3 regions of the Methylobacterium sp. Ger2507 genome follow, and region 3 is predicted to be linked to each of the others. Evidence: predicted binding sites of a transcription regulator. Region 3 holds the regulator's gene; each other region holds the start of a gene.
What was found. The regulator PhoB, encoded in region 3, activates phosphate uptake and scavenging genes when phosphate is short. The targets are predictions, from matches to a motif close to TGTCATNNANCTGTCAT.

Region 1 (7,738 bases), 3.3 Mb from region 3:
TGTCTCATCCTCGGCACTTTCTACGCCGTCGGCCTGTTCGCCGTTGGATTGAATTTCGGTGTCCTGATCGGGCTGATCGCGGGCTTCCTGACCTTCATCCCGTATGTGGGGACGCTGACCGGCTTCCTTCTCTCCGTCGGCGTCGCCCTGGCTCAGTTCTGGCCGGGTTCCGACTGGCTTCATATCGGCCTCACCATCGGGGTGTTCGTGGTGGGTCAGTTCCTCGAGGGCAACATCATCTCGCCGAAGCTGGTGGGGGAATCGGTTGGCCTGCATCCGGTCTGGCTGATTTTCGCGCTGCTTGCCTTCGGCTCGCTGTTCGGCTTCCTCGGACTCCTGCTGGCGGTCCCTGTCGCGGCTTCCATCGGAGTTCTGGTCCGGTTCGTCCTGGAGCGTTACCTCCAGAGCCCGCTCTACTATGCCGACGCTCCTGCGCTCCTGTCCAAACCCGATCGCTAGATGGCAATCCGCGAAAACGTCCCCCCGAAGCAACTCGCCTTCGACCTGCCGGCAGACCCGCGCTACGGCCGTGAAGACTTCCTCGTCGGCCCGGCCAACGAGGCCGCCTATGCGCTGGTCGAGGCCTGGCCGAACTGGCCCCACCCCGTATGCTTGCTCTCCGGACCGCCGGGGAGCGGCAAGAGTCATCTCGCCTCGATTTGGGCGACCCGCTCGCATGCCTGGACGGCACAGGCCTCCGAGATCACTGCGGAGACGGTCCCACGCTTCCTGTCCAACGGTGCCCTGGTGGTCGAAGACATCGACCGGGCCGGCCCGCGCGACGAAGCGGCCCTGTTCCACTTGCTCAATCTCGCCCGCGAAAGAGCCTGTCCGGTCCTGATCACCTCCGCGACCTCGGTGGAGGCCCTGGGGCTGACCACGGCGGATCTGCGCTCACGGCTGCGCCTTGCGCCCAGCGCCATGATCCTGCCTCCCGACGACGCCCTCCTGCGAGCGGTTCTGGTCAAGCTGTTCGTAGACCGCCAACTCGTCGTTGACCTTGCGATCGTCGAGGCTCTCGCGCTCCGCATCGACCGCTCCCTCGGCCGCGCCCGGGAAGTCGTCACCGCCCTGGATCGCGACGCCCTGAGCCGGGGCCGGCGCATCACCAAGCCCCTGGCCCTGGCCGTGCTGGAGCGCCTCGGCTACGGCGCGGGTGAAGTCGACGACGACGAGGCATACGACAATCCAGCCGCCGACAGCGAAGCCCCCATCTGAATGCGAGAACACGGCTCTCATCGACAGGAGCGACGGTCCTGATGCCCTCCTGGCAGCACCAGTGATTGTCATTGAACTGTCAAAAACGGCGGCCTTGCCCATGCTAGGAAGCCGATCCCGCGACGAAGGAGAAAGACTCTTGGGCGACATGGACTCGGACGCAACCGCACGGGACACCGGCATCCCGGACGCCGAAATCCCGCGGGGCACCGAGAGCCGCGCGCGACCGGCCCGCCCTGCTGCTCGGCGAAGCGCCCCCGCTTCGGCAGCCAGACCACCTCAGGAGAAGATGGCCCCCAAAGAGACGCGGGTCGCGCCGGCGCCCGCCCCGGAGGCATTGCCGGATGCGGACCTCGATCTGCCGGCTGCCGAAGCAGGGACGGCCTCCGCCGAGGCAATCCCGGGCTCCGACGCTCGCGAATCCGTGCGTGAAGCCGGCCTCGCTCTGCGCCACTCGCCCGAGCGTTTCGTCAACCGCGAACTCTCGTGGCTGCAGTTCAATCGCCGTGTGCTCGAGGAGGCTTCGAACACCAACCACCCGCTGCTGGAGCAGGTGCGCTTCCTGTCGATCTCGGCCAACAATCTGGACGAGTTCTTCATGGTGCGCGTCGCCGGCCTGCATGATCAGGTCCGCGCGGGACTGGTGCTGCCCTCGCAGGATGGGCTGACGCCGTCGGAGCAACTGGCCCGTGTCGGTTCCGAAGTCTCGCGCCTCGCCCTCGATCAGCAGACCCGATGGCGCGAACTGCGCCGCGACCTGCTCGGCGTCGGCATCGAATTGGTGGAGCCCGCCGGTCTGACGCAGGAACATAAAGCGTGGCTGGAAGACTACTTCCTCAATCACGTCTTTCCGGTGCTGACGCCCCTCGCCATCGATCCGGCCCATCCGTTCCCGTTCATTCCGAATCTCGGCTCCACCATCGCGTTGATGCTGGTGCGTCCCCGCGATGGCCGGACCCTGCGGGCTCTCATTCGTCTTCCGGCGGTGCTCGACCGCTTCGTGCGCCTCCCTGACGCGGAGAACGATGCCACCGCGCGCTTCATCGCCATCGAGCAGGTCATCGTCCTGTTCACCGGACGGCTGTTCCCGGGCTATTCGCTGCGGGGACAGGGCGCTTTCCGGGTGATCCGCGATTCGGACCTCGAGATCGAGGAGGAGGCAGAGGACCTCGTCCTGCATTTCGAGACCGCGCTGAAGCAGCGCCGCCGCGGCGTGGTCATCCGTCTCGAGGTCGAGGCCGGCATGCCCGAGGACCTGCGGGCTTTCGTCGCCGACGAGTTGGAGATCAGCACCGATGCGGTAATCTTCGTGGAGGGTATGCTGGCCCTCAACGAGCTGTCCCAGATCGTCGGGATCGACCGGCCGGACCTGAAGTTCAAGTCCTACAATCCGCGCTTTCCCGAGCGCATTCGCGAGAGCGGAGGCGACGTCTTCGCGGCGATCCGACAGAAGGACTTCATCGTCCATCACCCCTACGAATCCTTCGACGCAGTGGTGCAGTTCCTGGCCCAGGCGGCTCGTGACCCGAACGTGGTGGCGATCAAGCAGACGCTCTATCGCACCTCCTCGAACTCACCGATCGTCGCCGCTCTGGCCGAGGCCGCCGAACTCGGCAAATCGGTGACCGCCCTCGTCGAGCTGAAGGCCCGCTTCGACGAAGAGGCCAACATCCGTTGGGCGCGCAACCTGGAGAAGGCCGGTGCTCAGGTGGTGTTCGGTTTCATCGAGCTGAAGACCCACGCCAAGCTGTCGATGGTGGTGCGGCGCGAGGGGGATCGCCTCGTGACCTACTGCCATGTCGGCACCGGCAACTATCACCCCATCACGGCGCGCATCTACACCGACCTGTCCTTCTTCACGGCAGACCCGGCAGTGGCTCGCGATGTCAGCCGCATCTTCAATTTCATCACCGGCTACGCCGAGCCCGCGGAACTCGAGCGGATGTCGGTTTCACCGCTGACCCTGAAACCGCGCCTTCTCGAGAACATCGAGGCGGAGGTGGCCCACGCCAAGGCGGGTCGCCCGGCCGCGATCTGGATCAAGTGCAACTCGCTGGTCGACCAACAGATCATCGACGCGCTCTACGATGCCTCCCAGGCCGGCGTGCAGATCGACTGCGTGGTGCGCGGCATCTGCTGCTTGCGGCCCGGCATCCCGGGCCTGTCGGACACAATCCGGGTGAAGTCGATCGTCGGACGCTTCCTGGAGCATGGGCGCATCTACTGCTTCGGCAACGGCGTCGGGCTGCCCCATCCGAAGGCGACCGTCTACATCTCGTCCGCCGATCTGATGAGCCGGAATCTGGACCGTCGCGTCGAGGCCCTGTTGCCGATCACCAATCCGACCGTGCATCAGCAGGTCCTCGATCAGATCATGCTGGCCAACCTCCTCGACAACCGCCAGAGCTGGCGTGTACTGGCGTCGGGTGCCAGTGAGCGGATCCTACCTGCCGAAGGGGAGGAGCCGTTCAATGCGCACAAGTACTTCATGACGAATCCGAGCCTGTCCGGGCGCGGCAAGTCGTCGAAAAAGTCGAGCCCGCGCGCCTTGAGCCGACGCGCGCAGCGTGGCTGACGGCAGCGTGGCCGACGGATTGTCCAGAGGAGCCCGCATGGGCCTCGACCCTGCCCGCCCTACACCTGTCCGAGGCCCCCCCTTCCAGGGGACGGGAGGTCACAACGCGCCGGTGGCGATCATCGACATCGGCTCGAACTCGGTACGGCTCGTCGCCTATGACGGGCTGACACGGGCACCGACACCACTCTACAACGAGAAAGTTCTGTGCGGCCTCGGCCGCAACGTACTGACTACGGGCCGTCTCAATGAGGATGCGGTGCGCCGGGCCCTTATCGCCCTCGCGCGCTTCCGCGTGCTGTGCGAAACCATGCAGATCGGCCGGGTCTTCGTGCTGGCCACGGCCGCCGCGCGCGATGCCGAGAACGGACCCGACTTCCTGGCCGCCGCGGAAGCCGCCTGCGGCCAGCGCATCGAGCTTCTCTCCGGGCGTCGCGAGGCCGAACTCTCGGCGTTCGGTGTCATCTCGGGCTTCCACGCCCCCGATGGCGTCGTTGGCGATCTCGGCGGCGGCTCCCTTGAACTCGTCGATGTGCGCGGCGCCACGGTCGGTACGGGTGTGACGATGCCGCTCGGGGGCCTCGCGCTGCAGGATCTCTCCGGCGGATCGGTGAAGAAGGCGCTCAAGATCGTCCGTGAGAACCTGAAGAAGGCAGCGCCGCAACTGGAGACTCTGCGCGGACGTAGCTTCTACGCCGTGGGAGGGACGTGGCGCGCGCTGGCGCGGCTGCACCAATCGGCCCGCGGATACCCGCTCCACGTCATGCACGGCTACAGTGTCGAGCCGTCCGACGAATTGAACTTCCTCGAAGTGGTGGAGCGCACCGACGCGGCCCTGCTCCAGGATGTCGAAAGCGTCTCAGAAGCGCGCCGCCCCTTGCTTGCCTATGGGGCCGTGGTGCTGGAGGAGATTATCCGCATCGGACGTCCGCGCGAGCTTGCCGTCTCCGCCAGCGGTGTGCGCGAGGGTCTGCTCTACGAGCAGCTCGACCGCGATTCACGCCTGGCCGACCCGTTGCTCGCGGCAGCTGCCGAGTTGAACGCACTCCGGGCCCGCTCGCCGGGGCATGCTGCCGATCTGATCGGCTGGAGCGACCGCTTCATCGCAAGTCTCGATGCTCCCGAAACCGCCGACGAGCGCCGCCTGCGGCACGCGGGCTGCCTTCTGTCCGACATCGGGTGGCGGGCCCATCCAGACTACCGCGGAGAGCAGAGCGTCAACGTCATCACGCATGCGGCCTTCGTAGGCATCGACCATCCGGGCCGGGCCTACCTCGCGCTCGCCATCTACTTCCGCCATGAGGGGATCGCGCCCGAGAAGGCAAGCCCGATGCTGCGCAATCTGGCAGGTCCTCGCCTGTTTGAGCGCGCGCGCCTTCTCGGCGCTCTTCTGCGCCTCGCCTTTCCGCTCTCGGCCGGCATGGAGGGCGCCCTCGGGCGGCTCCCGGTCCTCGTCAAGGACGGCCGGGTGACCCTGACACTCGCGCCCGGTCAGGGTTCATTGCCGGGCGACCGTATCCTCAACCGGGTGCGCGGCCTCAGCCGTCTGTTCGGCCTCGAAGGCCGGATCGTCGGGTCCGATTGAACCAAATCCCAAGCGCAACTGTTTCTAGCGTCCGGCAAGGAGAATCTCGGACATGAAGTCACTCTGTGCAGCAGCGGTTCTGGGACTGACCGTCCTCGGCTCGATCAGCCCTGTCCTCGCCCAGCCCTATCGTGGATACGAAGAAGGCTATCGCAGCCGCGACGACGGATATCGAGGTCGGGACGACGGATACCGTGATCGCGACGGGGATTACCGGGAGCGTGGACGGGGTTACGGCCGGCGAGACAGCGGCTTCGACGAGGCGGAGTATCTTCGCTGCAATCCCGATGTCCGCCGAGCGGTCAACCGGGGCCAGATGGAATCTGGCGCTGCTCACTTCCGTGTCTTCGGTCGTCGTGAGGGCCGTCGCCTGAGTTGCTGATCTCCGGGTCCGAACCAGCCGCGATTAGGGGCGAGACCAATGCGATCCTCGAGAGAATCGCATTGGCTGGCCCCAGGATGCTTCAGCCCCAACGCAACCCGTTGGGGCAATGCTTCGATGTGGCTTTCTCCGTCACCGTCGAGCCGGGAACGTACGACGCCACGACGGTGATTTTGGACAGGGCCGCATCACTCGACATGGCCATCGCCTGACGGTTGGACTGATCGATTTCCCATCGATCCGAACGACGATATCACCACCTTCTGAAAGGAATGGTCTTCCTCACACCACGCTGATCCCAGCTCTTGCGGGTGTTGCAGCAGCCTGTACAATCCATGATGTGCAGCGCTCCGGAAGCAGATCGATGCGGTCGCGATCTGGGCATGTTTCCGATACCCGGGGCCGATGGCCGTGACGCGTTTCAAGGACCATTTTTCGACCCATGCGTCCGAGTACGCGGCACATCGGCCGACCTACCCGCGGGCGCTGATCGATGTCCTTGCGGAGGCCGCGCCAGGGCAATCCGTCGCCCTCGATTGCGCCTGCGGCACCGGGCAGCTCTCGGTCCTACTCGCCGACCGATTCCAGCATGTCGTGGCCACCGACGCGAGTGCGCAGCAGATCGCCCATGCGACGCCGCATGACCGCGTCGCATACAGTATCGCGCCTGCCGAGCGCAGCGGCCTTCCGGACGCCAGTACCGATCTCGTCACCGTCGCCCAGGCGGCGCATTGGCTGGACCTCCCGACATTCTACGTCGAAGTGCGGCGGGTCGCACGGCCGGGCGCGATCCTGGCGCTGATCACCTACGGCGTTCTGCACGTGGACGATGCGACGGTCGACGCCGTGATACAGCGCTTCTACGGCGGAACTCTCCAGCCCCATTGGCCGCCGGAGCGCCGCCATGTCGAGGACGGATATCAAATGCTTCCGTTCCCATTTCCGGAGATCGCAGTGCCGGAACTCGCCATCACACTGTCCTGGGGCTTGTCGGACCTGATTGGCTATACGGAAACTTGGTCGGCAGTCCGAGCGGCGGAGAAGGCCATCGGCCGCGCGCCGATCGTGGCGTTTCAGGAAGCCCTGGCGGAAGCCTGGGGCTCGCCCATGGAGCAGCGGGATATCCGTTGGCCCCTATCGGTGCGCGCCGGTCGGCTCTAGCCAACACGAAGGCGGCGGCTCAGGTCGTCCGCACCGGGAAGATCGACTTCTTGACAATGGCGTGGACGCCCCAGTTGCCGTCCACCACCTGGGTGATTCCGAAATCCACCGCAACGGACATGAGCGAAATCGTCTCGTCCTCGGTCAGCCCGTGCCCGTGCATGAGGAACTGGCGCATTTTGCGGAAGGCGTCGCGCATGGCGAGGTCGATGGAGGATTTGGCGAAGATCGCGTTCTGTGCGTCTGGCCCGAGATCGGCGAGGTAGTTCGGGTAACTGAAGCCGGAGAGCACCCAGTCATCGGCCGTCTCGATCATCGGGAAGTCGAGGGTCTCCAGGGCGGTGCCGGGAAGATCACGCTTCTTGTGCAAAATGAACTGGAAGGTGCCGGTCAGCGAGCACTCGATGGCCGTGCCGCAGAGTTCGGAATCGCCCTGGCTCGCATGCGGGTCACCCACCGAGAACAGCGCGCCCGGCACCGCGACGGGATAGTACAGGGTCGCACCCTTGCCGATGCGCCAATTGTCGATGTTGCCGCCGGTGTAGCTCGGTGGGATCGAGTTTACCATTTCGGCCTCCTTGGGCGCCAAGCCCATGGTGCCGAAATGCGGGCGGATCGGGATCCGGAAGCCCTTGAGCACATCGACGTTGCGAATGGTCCTGGTGTGATCGACGGGCAGACCCGGATAATCGATGGTCGGATGGGCGACGCCGTTGGGATCGGTGACACCCGGCCAGCGAAAACTATAGACCGCCTGCGCCCAGTCGCGGGCGCCGGAGGCATCGACCTCGTAGATCGTCACCACCTCCCGGGGTCG
Region 2 (7,738 bases), 1.9 Mb from region 3:
TGCCGAGGGCTTCCGCCCGCTTGGCGATGGACTTGCCGAGAGCGCCGTAGCCGACAATGCCCAGCGTCGAGCCGGCGATGTCGTGGATCGGGTAGTCGAAGTAGCAGAACTGGGTCGATTTCGCCCAATCGCCCCGGCGCACCGAGTTGGCATAGGGCACGATGGCCCGGCGCAGCGCGAACATCAGGCCGATGACGTGCTCGGGCACGGTGTTGAAGGCATAGCCGCGGATGTTGACGACGGTGATGCCCTGGGCCTTGGCGGCCTCCTTGTCGACCACGTCGGTTCCGGTGGCGGCGACTGCGATCAGCTTGAGGTCGGGAAGCTGCTTCAGGGTGTCGGCCCGCATCGGGACCTTGTTGATCAGGGCGATCTCGGCGCCCTTCAGGCGCTCGACGATCTCTTCCGGCGTCCAGGTCGACTCGTACTCGACGTACTCGTGCGGGAAGTTGAATTCACGGACCTTGGCGTCCAGGGACTCGCGGTCGAGGAACACGATCTTCTTCGTCATGGAATCCTCTGGCCGATCCGGCCAAGTCTCGGATAGGGCGCGTCACCGCTTGGGCACGTCACCGATAGGGTCGCGGGTGTGACCGGGATGGGCGAACCCATCCCGGTCACGTGTCGGGCTTCGAGAAGCTCAGGCCTTGTGGAGCGGGTTCTCGCGCAGGTAGCTCGACGCGGCGGCGACGCCGGAGCCGGGCTGGACCTTCATGCCATGGTCGAGCATCGACATCTCGGCACCCGCGATGGCACCCAGCAGCGACAGCTCGTTCATGTCACCGACGTGGCCGATGCGGAACACCTTGCCGGCCACCTGGCTCAGACCGGCGCCGAGCGCCAGGTTGTAGCGCACGTAGGCGTGCTTGATGATCGCGGCGGCGTCGACGCCCTCCGGCACCAGGATGGCGGTGACCGTGTCGGAGTTCCACTTGGGCTCCTTGGCGCAGGTTTTCAGGCCCCAGGCCGCCACGGCCTGGCGGGTCGCCTCACCGAGCACGTGGTGGCGGTGATAGACGTTCTCCAGGCCTTCCTCGTTGAGGCAGGCCAGGGCCTCGCGCAGGCCGTAGAGCAGCGGCAGCGACGGGGTGTAGGGGAAGTAGCCCGACGGGTTCTGCTTCTGGTGGTCGGCCCAGTCGAAGTACACGTGCGCGAGGCGGTCGTTCTGGCCCGACGAGGTGTCGGCGGCCTTGAGCGCCTTCTGGCTGACGCAGATCACACCGAGGCCGGCGGGGAGCATCAGGCCCTTCTGCGAGCCGGCGATGGCGCAATCGACCTTCCACTCGTCCATCTTGAAGGGGAGCGAGCCGATCGAGGACACGCCGTCGACGAACAGCAGGGCCGGGTGGCCGGCGGCGTCGATCGCCTTGCGCACGGCGCCGATATCGCTGGTGACGCCGGTTGCCGTCTCGTTATGGACGACCATGACGGCCTTGATCTCGTGGTTCTTGTCGGCGCGCAGGGCCTCGCCGATCCGCTCCGGGCTCGCACCCGTGCCCCACTCCTCGTCCTGGACGATGACTTCCAGGCCGAGGCGCTGGGCCATGTCGATCCAGAGGTGGCTGAACTGGCCGAAGCGGGCGGCCAGGACCTTGTCGCCGCGCGACAGGGTGTTCGACAGGGCGGATTCCCAGATGCCGGTGCCGGAGGCCGGGAACAGGAAGATGGTGCCCTCGGTCGAACCGTAGACGGCCTTCGTGTCCTGGAAGAGCGGCTTGGTCAGCGAGGGGAAGTCCACCGAACGGTGATCCTCGGACTGCACCATCATCGCGCGCATCACGCGATCCGGGATGTTCGTCGGGCCCGGGACGAACAGGTGGTTCCGGCCGGGACGTCGCGTTGCCGCCATGATGTTTCTCCGCTTTCTCTTCGTCTCCGCAGGTGTTCACCTGCGGCATGCAAGGTTCTGGATGGTTTGAACGAACCGCGCGGCTCTGTCCCAAGACGTCCGGGACTAGGCCGACGCGGCCGCCGATGTGCCGGATTGTGGGACGAGCCCGCCGACGTTCGGGACCCGGTCGTGCGCCGTGCGGACGGATGAGCCGGCCGGAGTTCGACCTCCGACATCCTCCGTCCCACGCGCCACCGAATGCCTCACGCCTCTTCTCCATGGGCCGGGTCGCACGCTGGATACGCGCGCGCCGCTGGGCCGTTTCAGCGTCGTCGTCCCCGGGAACGGCACCCTTGATTTGCCTCGATGGGCTCCGGCCATGCGTTTTCGAACGCCGCCCGGTGGGGCACCTTGCGGAGGACTATGCCCGCCTTCGCGGGGAAAGGAAAACCCGAAATACTTACTTCCAAATCAAAATTTTTTTCGTGGAAGAAGGGCTTACGTCGCGTTGCGGTACCCTCGCCGACGCACGGGTCGGCGTCATCAAACTGATACGGGAATCCGGTTTGGCTCGCCACATCTGAGGCTGTCCCGGAGGCGAGCGTGGGCGAAGATACCGAGACGACCCGCGTCCGGACCTTGTTTCTGTCGGACATGCATCTCGGCACCAAGGGCTGTCAGGCCGATCTGTTGCTCGAATTCCTGCGCGATTACGATGCGGACGAGATCTATCTTGTTGGGGACATCGTCGACGGCTGGCAGCTCAAGTCGGGCTGGTACTGGCCCCAGAGCCACAACGACGTGGTGCAGAAGCTGATGCGCAAGGTGCGCAAGGGCTCCACCCTGGTCTACGTGCCGGGCAACCACGACGAATTCCTGCGCGACTACATCGGCATGACCTTCGGGGGCATCGAGGTCGCCGACCAGCGCCTGCATGTGGCCGCCGACGGCAAGCGCTACCTCGTCATCCACGGCGACCAGTTCGACATGGTGGTGCGCCACGCCAAGTGGCTCGCCTTCCTGGGCGACGGCGCCTACACCTTCGCGCTGTTCATCAACACCTACGTCAACACCGCGCGCCGGCGCCTCGGACTCGCCTACTGGTCGCTCTCGGCCTGGGCCAAGCTCAAGGTGAAGAATGCGGTCAACTTCATCGGCAAGTTCGAGGAATTGCTGAGCGCCGAAGCCCGGCGCGTTGGGGCTGACGGGGTCATCTGCGGCCACATCCATCACGCCGCCAACCGCCAGATCAACGGGCTGACCTACCTGAACACCGGCGACTGGGTCGAATCCTGCACCGCCATCGTCGAGCATTACGACGGCACCATGGAGGTGCTGCACTACCCGAGCCTGCTGCGCGCCCGCGCCGCCCGCGCCGATCTGGTCGGGCATCCCCGCCCCGACGGAGCCCGGGCCGTCGCGTGAGACTCCTCATCGCCACGGATGCCTGGCACCCGCAGGTCAACGGCGTCGTCCGCTCCCTGGAGAACATGGCGGCGGCCGGCGCGGCTTTCGGCTTCGAGACCGTGTTCCTGACGCATCAGGACTTCGCCTCCGTGCCGCTGCCCGGATATCGGGAGATCCGGCTGGCCTACGCCACCAAGCGCCACGTCGCGCGGCTGTGGGACGATCTGCGCCCGACCCATGTGCATATCTCGACCGAGGGCACGGTCGGCTACGCCACCCGCCGCTACTGCCTCGCCCATTGCCGGCCGTTCACCACGAGCTATCACACCCGCTTCCCCGAATACCTCTCCGCGCGCGCGCCCGTGCCGGAGGCCTGGAGCTACGCCTGGCTGCGCCGGTTCCACGGAGCCTCGAACGGCACGATGGTGTCGACCCCCTCCCTGGAACGCGACCTCGACGCGCGCGGCTTCACCAAGCTGATGCGCTGGACGCGCGGCGTCGACACCGACCTGTTCCAGCCCCGGCCGACGAATGCGCCGGAACCGGCCGATCTCGCCGGGCTGCCCCGACCGATCTTCCTCTCGGTCGGTCGCCTCGCGGTCGAGAAGAACCTGGAGGCCTTCCTGCGCCTCGACCTGCCCGGCACCAAGGTCGTGATCGGGGACGGTCCGGATCGGGCGCGCCTCGCCGCCATCGATCCGGGCGCGCGCTTCCTCGGGACCCGGACCGGCGCCGACCTCGCCGCCCTCTATGCCGGCGCCGACGTCTTCGTCTTCCCGAGCCTGACCGACACCTTCGGCATCGTGCTCCTCGAAGCCCTGGCCTGCGGGGTGCCGGTGGCCGCCTATCCGGTGACGGGGCCCCTCGACGTCATCGGCGGTTCCGGCGCCGGCATCCTCGACCACGATCTGCGGGCAGCGGCTATGGCGGCCCTGGACCTGCCGCGGGCGCGGTGCCGCGCGGAGGCCCTGCGCTATACGTGGGCGGAGAGCGCGCGCCAGTTCTACGACAACATCGCCGTCGCGCACGGCACCGTACCGGCGCGCCGGCCAGCCCTGGAAACTCAGGCGGAAGCGGCGATCCATCTCGGTTGAGGCGTGGACGGGTTGCCGTGGCCGGGCTAGGGACGGGCCAACAGGCCCCCTGTGCACGGATCTTGCCGCGATGCCGCCGTTCGACCCGCTTCTGGCGGCGACCTATCCAGCCGTGATCGGATGCGACGAGGTGGGGCGCGGGGCCTTGTGCGGCCCCGTCGTGGTCGCGGCCGTGTGGTTTCGGCCCGACGCCCTCCCCCCCGACCTCCTGGCACGCCTCGACGACAGCAAGCGCCTGAAGGCGGCCGAACGGGAGGCGTTGACGCCGCTGATCCGCCGCCATGCCCGCGTCGCCGTGGCCGCGGGCTCCCGCGCCCTCGTGGATCGCATCAATGTCCGCGGCGCCACCCTCGACGCCATGCGGCGGGCCGTCCTGGCCCTGCAACTCGATGCGCCGGTCTGGGTCGACGGCCGCGACCCGGTTCCGGGCCTCGCCTTGCCCTGCCGCGCCTTGCCCTGCCGCGCCGTCGTTGGAGGCGACCGGCTCGTGCCGCAGATCGCCGCCGCCTCGATCGTCGCCAAGACCCTGCGCGATGCGCTGATGCGGCGCCTCGCCGGGCGCTATCCGGATTACGGCTGGGCCAGCAATGTCGGCTACGGCACCCGCACGCACCTGGCGGGGCTGGCGGCTGTCGGCCGCTCGCCGCATCACCGCCTCAGCTTCACCCGTGCCTACGATCTCAGAACAGGGACAGCTGGTCGGTCGGCACCCTGAACAGGTCGGTGCGCAGGCGGCGGCGCTCTTCGGGATAACCGAGACGCTGGCGGGCGAGGCGCATGCGGTCGCGGATCAGGTCGGCATAGGCGCCGGTGCCGGTCATGCGGGTGCCGAAGGCGGCGTCGTAGGCCTTGCCGCCCCGGGCCTGCCGGACGAGCGACATCACGTGCCGGCGCCGCCCCGGGTAATGCTCGGCGAACCAGTCGTCGACCAGGGCATCGAGTTCGAGGGGCAGCCGCAGCAGGACATGGCTCGCCTCGATGGCCCCGAGGGCGCGCGCCCGGGTCAGGATCGCCTCGACCTCGTGATCGTTCAGCGACGGGATGATCGGTGCCGCAATCACCATCACGGGAATGCCGGCTTCGCTCAGCCGGCCGATCGCTTCCAGGCGCTTCTCCGGATGCGGGGCGCGCGGTTCCAGGCGGCGCGCCAGCTCCGGATCCAGGGTGGTGACCGACACCGCGACCTTCACGAGCCCGTCCCGCGCCATCTCGGCCAGGAGGTCGATGTCGCGCAGGACGAGGTTCGACTTCGTGACGATGCCGACCGGGTGGCGGAAACGGGCCAGGATTTCGAGCACCGAGCGGGTCAGGCGATGCTCGCGCTCGATCGGCTGATAGGGATCGGTGGCGGTCCCGAGGGCGATGGTGGCCGGGCGATAGTTTGCAGCCGACAGCTCCCGCTCCAGCAGGACGGCCGCATTCGCCTTGTGAAACAGCTTGGTCTCGAAATCGAGGCCGGGCGAGAGCCCGACATAGGCGTGGTTCGGACGGGCGAAGCAGTAGACGCAGCCGTGCTCGCAGCCCCGATAGGGGTTGATCGAGCGATCGAACGAGATATCGGGCGAGGTGTTGCGGGTGATCAGGGTGCGCGCCTGCTCCGGCAGGACCTCGGTGCGCAAAGGCGCCGGTGCATCGCGATCCGGCCAGCCATCCGCGAAGGCCTCCTGCCCCGTCGGCTCGAAGCGGCTGCCCGGATTGGCCGTGGCGCCCCGGCCGCGGCGGCCCGACGGCAGGGGCGTGGTCTCGGCAAGGCGCCGGGGCGCGCTCTCCGTCACCGTGAGATCGGCCGTTCGCGTGTTCCGCATCCGCTCCAGCATTCCCGTTGCCCGGACGAGAACATAACACGAACGAACAGGCGCGTCCCAGCAGAAGTCGCGAGGCCGTCTGGTCCGAGGCCAGCATTCCCCCCCCCTGCACGCGCCTCCGTAGTGTGAGATGGGCCATCAGAGACGTGGAAATTTGGCCTCACGCAAAAATGCGGTATGCGCGCGCATGATTTCGGCACTGATCTCCGTCACGCGGCCCAACGACCCGGAAGCGATCGATCTGCTGGCCGACACCCTCGGCGCTCTGGTGGCGGGTGTGGCGGCGGGGCTCGTCGGCGATGCGGTGATCATCGTGGCCGGTGCGAACCCGGCGATCGAGACGGTCGCGGAGGCGACGGGCGCCAAGGTGGTCCTGCGCGGACGCGGCGCGTCGCCGTGGTCGGCCGGCGCCAGAGCGGCGCGGCGGGACTGGGTGCTCTGCCTCGAAGCCGGCGATGTCCCGGCGGAGGGCTGGATCCGCCTGCTCGACCGCTTCATCGGCACTGCCCGACCGGAGGTGTCCCTGGCGCGCCTGCGCCGTCCGCATACCAGCCTGCCGTCCCGGCTCGCCGCGCGGGGCGAGAGCGTCATCGGCGTGACCGCGCCGCGACCGGGCGATCTCGTACGCCGGGACCGGCTGCTGTCGGGGCCGAAATTCGCGCGGCGGCTCAAGGTCCGCCGGGTTCCGGCCCGTCTCGAGCGATCATGAGGTGAGCGAGGGCGCCTAAAGGCGCTCGTTCCAGCCCGGCGTGTAGCGGATCACCCGTCCGGATTTCATGATTACCAGAAAGCTTTTCGGCACGCCGGAGGCGGGACAGTCGAACAGTTCGATGCGCATCCCGATTCGCGCGTCGGCGCCATTCGACATGTCGTGGATCAAACAGGTGAGACGGGTTCCGTCATCGAAGACAGCCGTCGCCTGCTCGGCCATCTCTACCCGCTCGAATTTTCGGCGGCTGCGAAACTGATCCAGGTTCGACGCGTGCTTTGCGACCATGATGTCCCTGCAGAACCGAACGGTGACGATGCTTCCGCATGAAACGGCGCGGCGCTTGCGGTACGGTTAACGACGCGTTCGAAAGCCGAAATACACCAGCCCGTCGGAAGCCGGACGATCGGCTAGACCGTGATCGACGCGCCGCGACGCAGATGCTCGTCGAGGCGCGGCATGATCTCGACGAAGTTGCAGGGGCGGTGCCGGTAATCGAGCTGGGCGGCGAGGATTCCGTCCCAGGCATCGCGGCAGGCGCCCGGCGAGCCCGGCAGCACGAAGATGTAGGTGGCCTTGGCGACGCCGGCAGTGGCGCGCGATTGCAGCGTCGAGGTCCCGATCTTGTCGTAGGAGATGCGGTGGAACACGGCCGAGAAGCCGTCCATGCGCTTCTCGAACAGTGGCTCGATCGCCTCCGGAGTCACATCGCGACCGGTGAAGCCGGTCCCGCCGGTGGTGATGACCACGTCCACCGCAGGGTCGCGGCACCAGGACTCGACCTGGTTCCGGATCGCCTCGACTTCGTCCGGCACGATGGCCCGGGCCGCCAATTCGTGACCCGCCGCCTTGAGACGCTCGACGAGGGTGTCGCCGGAGCGGTCATCCTCGG
Region 3 (7,738 bases):
CGGGCCGACGGGCTTGGCCGATTTGCCGAATCCGAGCTGATCCGGAACCAGCACCCGGTACCCGGCGCGGCTGAGCGCCAGGATCACCGGTTGCCAGTAGCTCGACGGGAAATTGCGCCCGTGCAGGAGCAGGACGGTGCGTCCGTTGGCCTGCCCCTCGGCGGGCACATCCATATAGGCGAGGCGCTGGCGCTCGCCGTCGCGCATCCGCTCGAGGAAGAACACCGGATAGGGATAGGCGAAGCCTTCGAGGGCGATGCCCAGGGGAGACGCGTCGTCGGACCTCGTCTGCGCGGCGGCCGGTGCGACGGTGAGCTGGGCCGCCAGAAGGAGGGCGGAGACTGAGCGGAGCGCGTCCATGTGTGTTCCCGACAACGGCGCGCGGTCGCACGCGTCGGCTGACATAGCGCAGGTTCCGGCCGCATGCCGCCCGATCCGGGTGACAAAGGACACGCGGAGTCTCCGGCCCCCTTGCGGAAACCGGCGCCGCGTCCCACGCCTCGGCCATGAATGTCGACGCGCCCCGCCACGCCTCGCCCGAGCCCGTACCGGATGGTTTGCCGGTGCGCGAACGCATGCTGGCGCTTTTGGCGATCAGCCTTGCGATGACCATGGCGGTGCTCGACGGCGCCATCGTCAACGTGGCCCTGCCGGTGATGGCCAAGGATCTGGCGGTGGAGCCCTCCGCGGCGATCTTCGTCACCAACAGCTTCCAGATCGCGGTGACGGCCTCCCTGCTGCCTCTGGCCTCGCTGGGCGACATCCTCGGTTATCGCCGGGTCTACCTCACCGGCCTCGTCCTGTTCACGGCGGCCTCCGTGGCCTGCGCCTTCGCCCCGACCCTCGACTGGCTGGTGGCGGCGCGGATCGCGCAGGGGTTCGGCGCCGCCGGCATCATGAGCGTCAACATCGCCCTGGTGCGCTTCATCTATCCGCATCGCCTGATCGGGCGCGGCGTCGGCAACGTCGCCCTGGTGGTGGCCATGGCCTCGGCCGCCGGGCCGACGGTGGCGGCCGCGATCCTGTCGGTGGCGACCTGGCCCTGGCTGTTCCTGGTCAACCTGCCGGTTGGGGTGATCGCCCTCGCGGTCGGCGCCCGCACCCTGCCGGCGACGCCGAAGAGCGGCGGCCGCTTCGACATCCGCAGCGCGCTTCTCAACGCCCTGACCTTCGGGCTCCTGATCACCGGCGTCGACGGCCTCGGCGATCCGGCCACGCGGGGCGTCGCCCTGGCGGAGATCGGCGCGGCCCTCTGCGTCGGCGCCGTCTTCGTCTGGACGCAGACCCGGATGACCCGTCCGCTCCTGCCGGTCGATCTCCTGCGGATTCCAGCCTTCGCCCTCTCCATGGCGACCTCGATCGCCTCGTTCGGGGCGCAGATGATGGCCTATGTCGCCCTGCCCTTCTACTTTCAGGACGTGCTGCACCTGTCCGAGACGCAGACCGGCTTCCTGATGACGCCCTGGCCCATCGCCATCGCGGTGATGGCCCCCCTGTCCGGGCGCCTCGCGGACCGCTACGCTCCAGGGCTGCTGGGCGGCCTCGGTCTCGCCCTGATGGCGACCGGCCTGGCGGCGATCGCGCTGCTGCCGGCGGACGCCTCCCATCTCGATATCGCCTGGCGCCTCACCCTGTGCGGCCTCGGCTTCGGGCTGTTCCAGTCGCCGAACAACAAGGTCATCATCACCAGCGCCCCGCGTGACCGCAGCGGCGGGGCCAGCGGCATGCAATCCACCGCGCGTCTGACCGGACAATCCTTCGGGGCCGCCCTGGTGGCGGTGATCTTCGGGTTGCACCAGGGCGCCGCTCCGGCCGGACCGGTGGCCGCGACCCTGTGGTGCGCCGTCGGTCTCGCCGCCTTCGGGGCGGTGGCCAGCGTCTTGCGGCGCCAACAGACAGGATGACGCTTCGGAGAAACGAGACTTCGGAGAGACGGTCTTCGGAACGTTGACCCAGCCCCGGCAGAGCCGCGCCGATGGCGTGATCGCACCAGGGCCGTTCCGGCGCGTTGACCCGGTGCCAGCTCCACCGAGGACAAGACCATGCAACTCGACCTGTCGGGCAAGCGCGCCCTCGTCAGCGGTTCCACCACCGGCATCGGCTACGCCATCGCCAAGGCCCTGGCGGAGCTCGGCGCGACGGTGGCGATCAACGGGCGCACCCAGGATCGCGTGCGCGACGCCGTCGAGCGCCTCAAGCGCGAGACCGGCAAGGCGACCTTCATCGGCGCGCCGGGCGACGTCTCCACCCCGGACGGGGCCGCGCGCGTGGTCGCGGGGCTGCCGGACATCGACATCCTGGTCAACAACACCGGCATCTTCGAGCCGAAGCCGTTCTTCGACATTCCGGACGAGGACTGGCACCGCTTCTTCGAGACCAACGTGATGAGCGGCGTGCGCCTGTCGCGCGCCTACACGCCGGGCATGGTCCAGCGCGGTTGGGGCCGGGTTGTCTTCATTTCCAGCGAATCCGGCGTGAACATCCCGGTGGAGATGGTCCATTACGGCATGACCAAGACGGCCCAGCTCGCCGTGGCGCGCGGCCTGGCCGAGACCGTGTCCGGCTCCGGCGTGACCGTGAACAGCGTGCTGCCGGGACCGACCCTGTCCGAGGGCGTCGCGGACTTCATGAAGAGCATGGCCAAGGACGATGGACGGGGCGGCGACGTCGACCTCGATGCCGCCGGCCGCGCCTTCGTGGCCGAGCACCGCCCGACCTCGCTGATCGGCCGCCTCGCCACCGTCGACGAAGTCGCCAGCATGGTGGCCTATATCTGCAGCCCGGCCGCCAGCGCCACCAGCGGGGCGGCCCTCCGGGTCGATGGCGGCGTGGTGCGCAGCATCGTGTGACGCCCAAGTCACACGGAGCCGAGCACTCGATTGAGAAGGGCCGGGATCGAAAAGGATTGAAAAAAGCGCGGTGTCATTAACGATTTGGTCATCCTTCCATTCGAGGTTCCCGGGCCGATGGGAGGATGCCGATGGGAGATTACGCGCTCGAGGGACCGCGCTGGGGCCGAGGTCCGGCGGGGACAGGCGGCGGCATGGTCACCTGGGCTCTCGACGCAACGATTCCCGCGAGCTTCGTCGGCGTCATCCAGGCCGCCTTCGCCGCCTGGTCGAGCTATGCCGACATCGCCTTCCAGCAGGTCGTGTCGATGGTCGAATCCGATATCGATTTCACCCTGAACAGCATCGACGGTCTCGGCAAGGTCGTCGGGAATGCGACCTATTCCTATAGCGGACAGCGCCTTCAATCCGTGACCGTCGCCTTCGACAGTGGAGAAGGATGGCACACGGCGAAGGGCCGCGTCGTCAGCAATCAGAACGTCGATCTTTCCGCCGTCGCCCTTCACGAGATCGGGCATGCGATCGGGCTCGACCACTACAATGCCAAGCCGGAGGTGATGAACGCCATCCTGGATCCCACCATCTCCAGCCTCGCGGCCGGCGACATCGCGGGCGTCCAGGCGCTGTACGGCGCTCGCAGCGCCCCGATTCAGGCAGCACCGCCCGCCCTGGTCGTGCAGGCCGAGGTCACGGCTGTGCACCGTTTCTACGACACTAAGACCGGGGACCATTTCTACACCACGAGCGGCGCCGAGAAGGCGCAGATCCTGCAGACCCTGCCGTGGTTCACCTACGAGGGAACCCCGTGGGCGACCCCGAGCCAGGGAGCCGACACCATCGACGTGTTCCGGTTCTTCGACACCGGCACGACCGCGCATTTCTTCACGACCAGCGTCGGCGAGCGCGACCAGATCATCAAGACCAACCCGTCCTACAAATACGAGGGCGTCGCGTTCGAGGCCTACGCGGATGCCAGCGCGCCCGGCACCGTGACGCTGGAGCGGTTCTTCAACACCAAGACCGGCCAGCATCACTTCGCCGGCAATGCCGAGGAGGCCGCCGGCATCAACCAGGGCGCTGCCGGTGCGGGCTGGATCGACGAGGGCAAGGGCTTCACCGTGCACGCGCCCAGCGACGGCATGCTGTTCGCCTGACTGCGTGGTAACGGCCGCCCTACTCGCCCTCTGCCTCGAACATCTCGTCGAAGGAATAGCCCGAGCCGCGCACGGTGCGGATCGGGTCGCTCTGGCGCGGACGGTTCAGGGCCTTGCGCAGGCGGCCGACATGGACGTCGACGGTGCGCTCGTCGATGTAGACGTCGTGGCCCCAGACCCCATCGAGGAGCTGCTCGCGGGAAAACACCCGGCCGGGGCTCTGCATCAGGAACTCGAGCAGCTTGAACTCGGTCGGCCCGAGATGGATCTCGCGGCCCTCGCGGCGAATGCGGTGGCTGACCCGGTCGAGCTCGATGTCGCCGGCCACCAGCAGGTTGGCCACGTGGGCGGGCTTGGCCCGACGCAGCAGCGCGCGCACCCGCGCCAGCAGTTCCGGCACCGAGAACGGCTTGACGATGTAGTCGTCGGCGCCCGTGCCGAGACCGCGGATGCGGTCGCCCTCCTCGCCGCGCGCCGTGAGCATGATCACCGGCAGGCGCTCGGTCTCGCGCCGGGCCCGGATGCGGCGGCACAGCTCGATGCCCGACAGGGCCGGCAGCATCCAGTCGAGCAGGACGAGGTCGGGGACCTGCTCCTGCAGGCGCAGGTCCGCCTCGTCGCCGCGCGCGGCGGAATCGACGATGAAGCCCTCGGCCTCGAGGTTGTAGCGGAGGAGGAGGGTCAGGGCCTCCTCGTCCTCGACGATCAGGATACGCGTACTCATCGTGCGCTTTCGATCAGGCGGAGTCAGGCCGCGCCGGGCATGTCCACCGTGGCGTAGTTGGACGCGTCGTTCTTGGGTCGCTCCCGCTCCGCCAGCAGGTTCTCGCCGGTGACCAGGTAGTGGATCGTCTCGGCGATGTTGGTGGTGTGATCGCCGATGCGCTCGATGTTCTTGGCCACGAACAGCAGGTGGGTACAGAACGAGATGTTGCGCGGGTCCTCCATCATGTAGGTCAGGAGTTCGCGGAACAGCGAGTTGTAGAGCGCGTCGATGGCGTCGTCGCGCTCCCACACGTCGAGCGCCGCCTTGATGTCGCGGCTGGCATAGGCGTCGAGCACGTCCTTGAGCTGCTCCTGCACGAGGTCGCTCATGTGCTGGACGCCGATGACGATCTTCTGCGGCTGGATCTGGTCGGCGATGGCCACGACGCGCTTGGCGACGTTCTTGGCGAGATCGCCGATGCGCTCGATATCGTTCGAGACGCGGATCGCCGTCACCGTCTCGCGCAGGTCGATGGCCAGCGGCTGGCGCCGGGCGATCAGCAGGATCGCCCGCTCCTCGATCTCGCGCTGAAGGGTGTCGAGGCGGGTATCGGCCGCGATGACGGCCTGAGCCAGGGGAGAGTCGCGGCGCACCAGGGCCTCGCCGGCCTCGGTCATCATCTTCTCGGCGATGCCGCCCATCTCGGAGATCGAGCGGCGCAGGTTCTCAAGATCCGTGTCGTAGGATTTGACGATGTGGTCGGGCATGGGTCGCACTCCTCGGTCGGGCCCGCCTGTCCGGTGCCCGCCACGGCATGGGATCTGGCATGGGTTCTGGCATGGGGTCTGGCGTGGACCGGATCAGCCGAAGCGGCCGGTGATGTAGTCCTGGGTCTGGCGCTTCTCCGGATTCATGAAGATGCGCGTGGTGGGTCCGAACTCCACCAGTTCGCCGAGATACATGAAGGCGGTGAACTGCGAGATGCGCGCCGCCTGCTGCATGTTGTGGGTCACGATGACAATGGTGAATTCCGAGCGCAGCTGCTCGATCAGCTCCTCGATGCGACCGGTCGAGATCGGGTCGAGGGCCGAGGTCGGCTCGTCGAACAGGATCACCTCCGGGCGCTGGGCCACGGTGCGGGCGATGCAGAGGCGCTGCTGCTGACCGCCGGACAGGCCCATGCCGGATTGCTTGAGCTTGTCCTTGACCTCGTCCCAGAGGGCGGCCTTGCGGAGCGATTCCTCGACGCGCACGTCGAGGTCGGCCTTGGGCAGCTTCTCGTAGAGGCGCAGGCCGAAGGCGACGTTGTCGTAGATCGACATCGGGAACGGCGTCGGCTTCTGGAACACCATGCCGATGCGCGAGCGCAGCTCGTTCAGGTCGACGTTGGAATCCAGCACGTTCTGGCCGTCGAGGAGGATTTCGCCCTCCGCCCGCTGGTCCGGATACAGGCTGTAGATGCGGTTGAAGGTGCGCAGCAGGGTCGACTTCCCGCAGCCGGACGGGCCGATCAGCGCCGTCACCTGGCGGTCGTGGAAGTTGAGGTTGACCGACTTCAGGCCGTGGAAGCTGCCGTAGTAGAAGTTCAGGTCCTTGACGGCGATGCGGATCGGCGAGGTCTCGTCGGCCTTGTGGCGTCCGGTGAGCTGCGCGGAGGTGATCCCGGGGGCGGCGTTCATCGGTTCAGCATCCTGTCGAGCGAAGGGGAGGAAGCGGGAGGCGGGGCGCTGGAGGTCAGCGCGACCGCTCGGTCTTGATGACGAACCGGGCCACGATCGACAGGGCGAGGATCGTGACCGTGATCAGGAGGGCGCCGGCCCAGGCGAGCTGCTGCCAGTTCTGGTAGGGCGAGAGCGCGAACTGGTAGATCATCACCGGCAGGTTCGGGACGCCGCCCATCAGGTTGGCGGAGAACCAGCTGTTGTTGTTGAGCGCCGTGAACAGGAGCGGCGCCGTCTCGCCGGCGATGCGGGCGAGCGCCAGGATGATGCCGGTGACGATGCCGGCGCTGGCCCCGCGCCAGGTGATGCTCTTGATCACGATGGAGGGCGGCGCGCCGAGCGCCGCGCCGGCTTCGCGCAGGGTCGAGGGCACGAGGCGCAGCATGTCCTCGGTGGTGCGCACGATGACCGGGGTGGCGATGATGGCGAGCGCCACGGCGCCGGCCCAGCCCGAATAGGAGCCCATCGGGCGCACCATCAGGGTGTAGACGAACAGGCCGATGAGGATCGAGGGCGCCGACAGAAGGATGTCGTTCAGGAAGCGGATGACATCGGCGAGCTTCGAGTTGCGGCCGTACTCGGCCAGGAAGGTGCCGGCCATCACGCCGACCGGGGTCGCCACCAGGATGGCCAGGACGGTCATCACGAGGCTGCCCAGGATGGCGTTGGCGATGCCGCCGCCCTCGGAGCCGGGTCCCGGCGTCGGCTCGGTGAAGAGCATCGGCGAGAAGCCCTTGATGCCCTCGACCACCAGCATGAACAGGATCGAGCCGAGCACGACGATGCCGACCAGCGTGGCGATCGTGCTGGCCAGGATCAGGGTCCGGTCGGCGATCCGGCGGCCCGAGCGGACCCGGCTGATCCGGGCCGGCGTGGCAGTGAGGGGGTTGGCGGTGAGGGGGTTGGCGGCGTCCATGATGGGGTTCCTGACGTCTCGAAGCGCGGGGTCGCGGGCCTTGGGGCGATCCGGCTTCAGGCGACCTTGGCGCGGCGGGTGAGGATGCGGGCGATGATCAGGACGAAGAAGGTGATCACGAAGAGGATGCAGCCCAGCGCCATCAGGGAGTTCAGCTGCAGGCCGTCGGCCTCGTTGAACTCGTTGGCGATGCGCGACGCGATGGTGGAGCCCGGATCGAAGACCGAACCCGAGAGCCGGTTGGCGTTGCCGATGACGAAGGTCACCGCCATGGTCTCGCCGAGCGCCCGGCCGAGGCCGAGCATGATCGCGCCGATGATCGAGACCGAGGCCTGCGGCACCAGCACGTGGCGCACCACCTCCCAGGTGGTGCAGCCGATGCCGTAGGCGCT

Region 1: ACV7NL_RS17130 (RNA degradosome polyphosphate kinase) is a predicted target of PhoB. The motif match lies at 1,285-1,301, and genes of this name have one in related genera.
Region 2: ACV7NL_RS10370 (UDP-2,3-diacylglucosamine diphosphatase) is a predicted target of PhoB. The motif match lies at 2,370-2,386, and genes of this name have one in related genera.

Annotation. Positions count from the first base shown of each region.
Region 1 covers NZ_JBUYVC010000001.1:3,720,266-3,728,003, reverse strand. Annotated here, with positions in the region: gene ACV7NL_RS17140 (AI-2E family transporter) at 1-459, shown strand, start outside; gene ACV7NL_RS17135 (P-loop NTPase family protein) at 466-1,218, shown strand; gene ACV7NL_RS17130 (RNA degradosome polyphosphate kinase) at 1,358-3,793, shown strand; gene ppx (exopolyphosphatase) at 3,831-5,378, shown strand; gene ACV7NL_RS17120 (hypothetical protein) at 5,437-5,715, opposite strand; gene ACV7NL_RS17115 (class I SAM-dependent methyltransferase) at 6,166-6,921, shown strand; gene ACV7NL_RS17110 (acetamidase/formamidase family protein) at 6,941-7,738, opposite strand, start outside.
Region 2 covers NZ_JBUYVC010000001.1:2,226,045-2,233,782, reverse strand. Annotated here, with positions in the region: gene ACV7NL_RS10380 (D-2-hydroxyacid dehydrogenase) at 1-511, opposite strand, end outside; gene ACV7NL_RS10375 (aminotransferase class V-fold PLP-dependent enzyme) at 641-1,849, opposite strand; gene ACV7NL_RS10370 (UDP-2,3-diacylglucosamine diphosphatase) at 2,435-3,256, shown strand; gene ACV7NL_RS10365 (glycosyltransferase family 4 protein) at 3,253-4,332, shown strand; gene ACV7NL_RS10360 (ribonuclease HII) at 4,403-5,047, shown strand; gene ACV7NL_RS10355 (PA0069 family radical SAM protein) at 5,013-6,137, opposite strand; gene ACV7NL_RS10350 (glycosyltransferase family protein) at 6,325-6,846, shown strand; gene ACV7NL_RS10345 (PilZ domain-containing protein) at 6,862-7,134, opposite strand; gene moaB (molybdenum cofactor biosynthesis protein B) at 7,257-7,738, opposite strand, start outside.
Region 3 covers NZ_JBUYVC010000001.1:374,029-381,766, forward strand. Annotated here, with positions in the region: gene ACV7NL_RS01740 (alpha/beta fold hydrolase) at 1-360, opposite strand, end outside; gene ACV7NL_RS01745 (MFS transporter) at 507-1,904, shown strand; gene ACV7NL_RS01750 (SDR family NAD(P)-dependent oxidoreductase) at 2,043-2,849, shown strand; gene ACV7NL_RS01755 (matrixin family metalloprotease) at 3,044-4,003, shown strand; gene phoB (phosphate regulon transcriptional regulator PhoB) at 4,023-4,727, opposite strand; gene phoU (phosphate signaling complex protein PhoU) at 4,751-5,476, opposite strand; gene pstB (phosphate ABC transporter ATP-binding protein PstB) at 5,570-6,388, opposite strand; gene pstA (phosphate ABC transporter permease PstA) at 6,444-7,346, opposite strand; gene pstC (phosphate ABC transporter permease subunit PstC) at 7,403-7,738, opposite strand, start outside.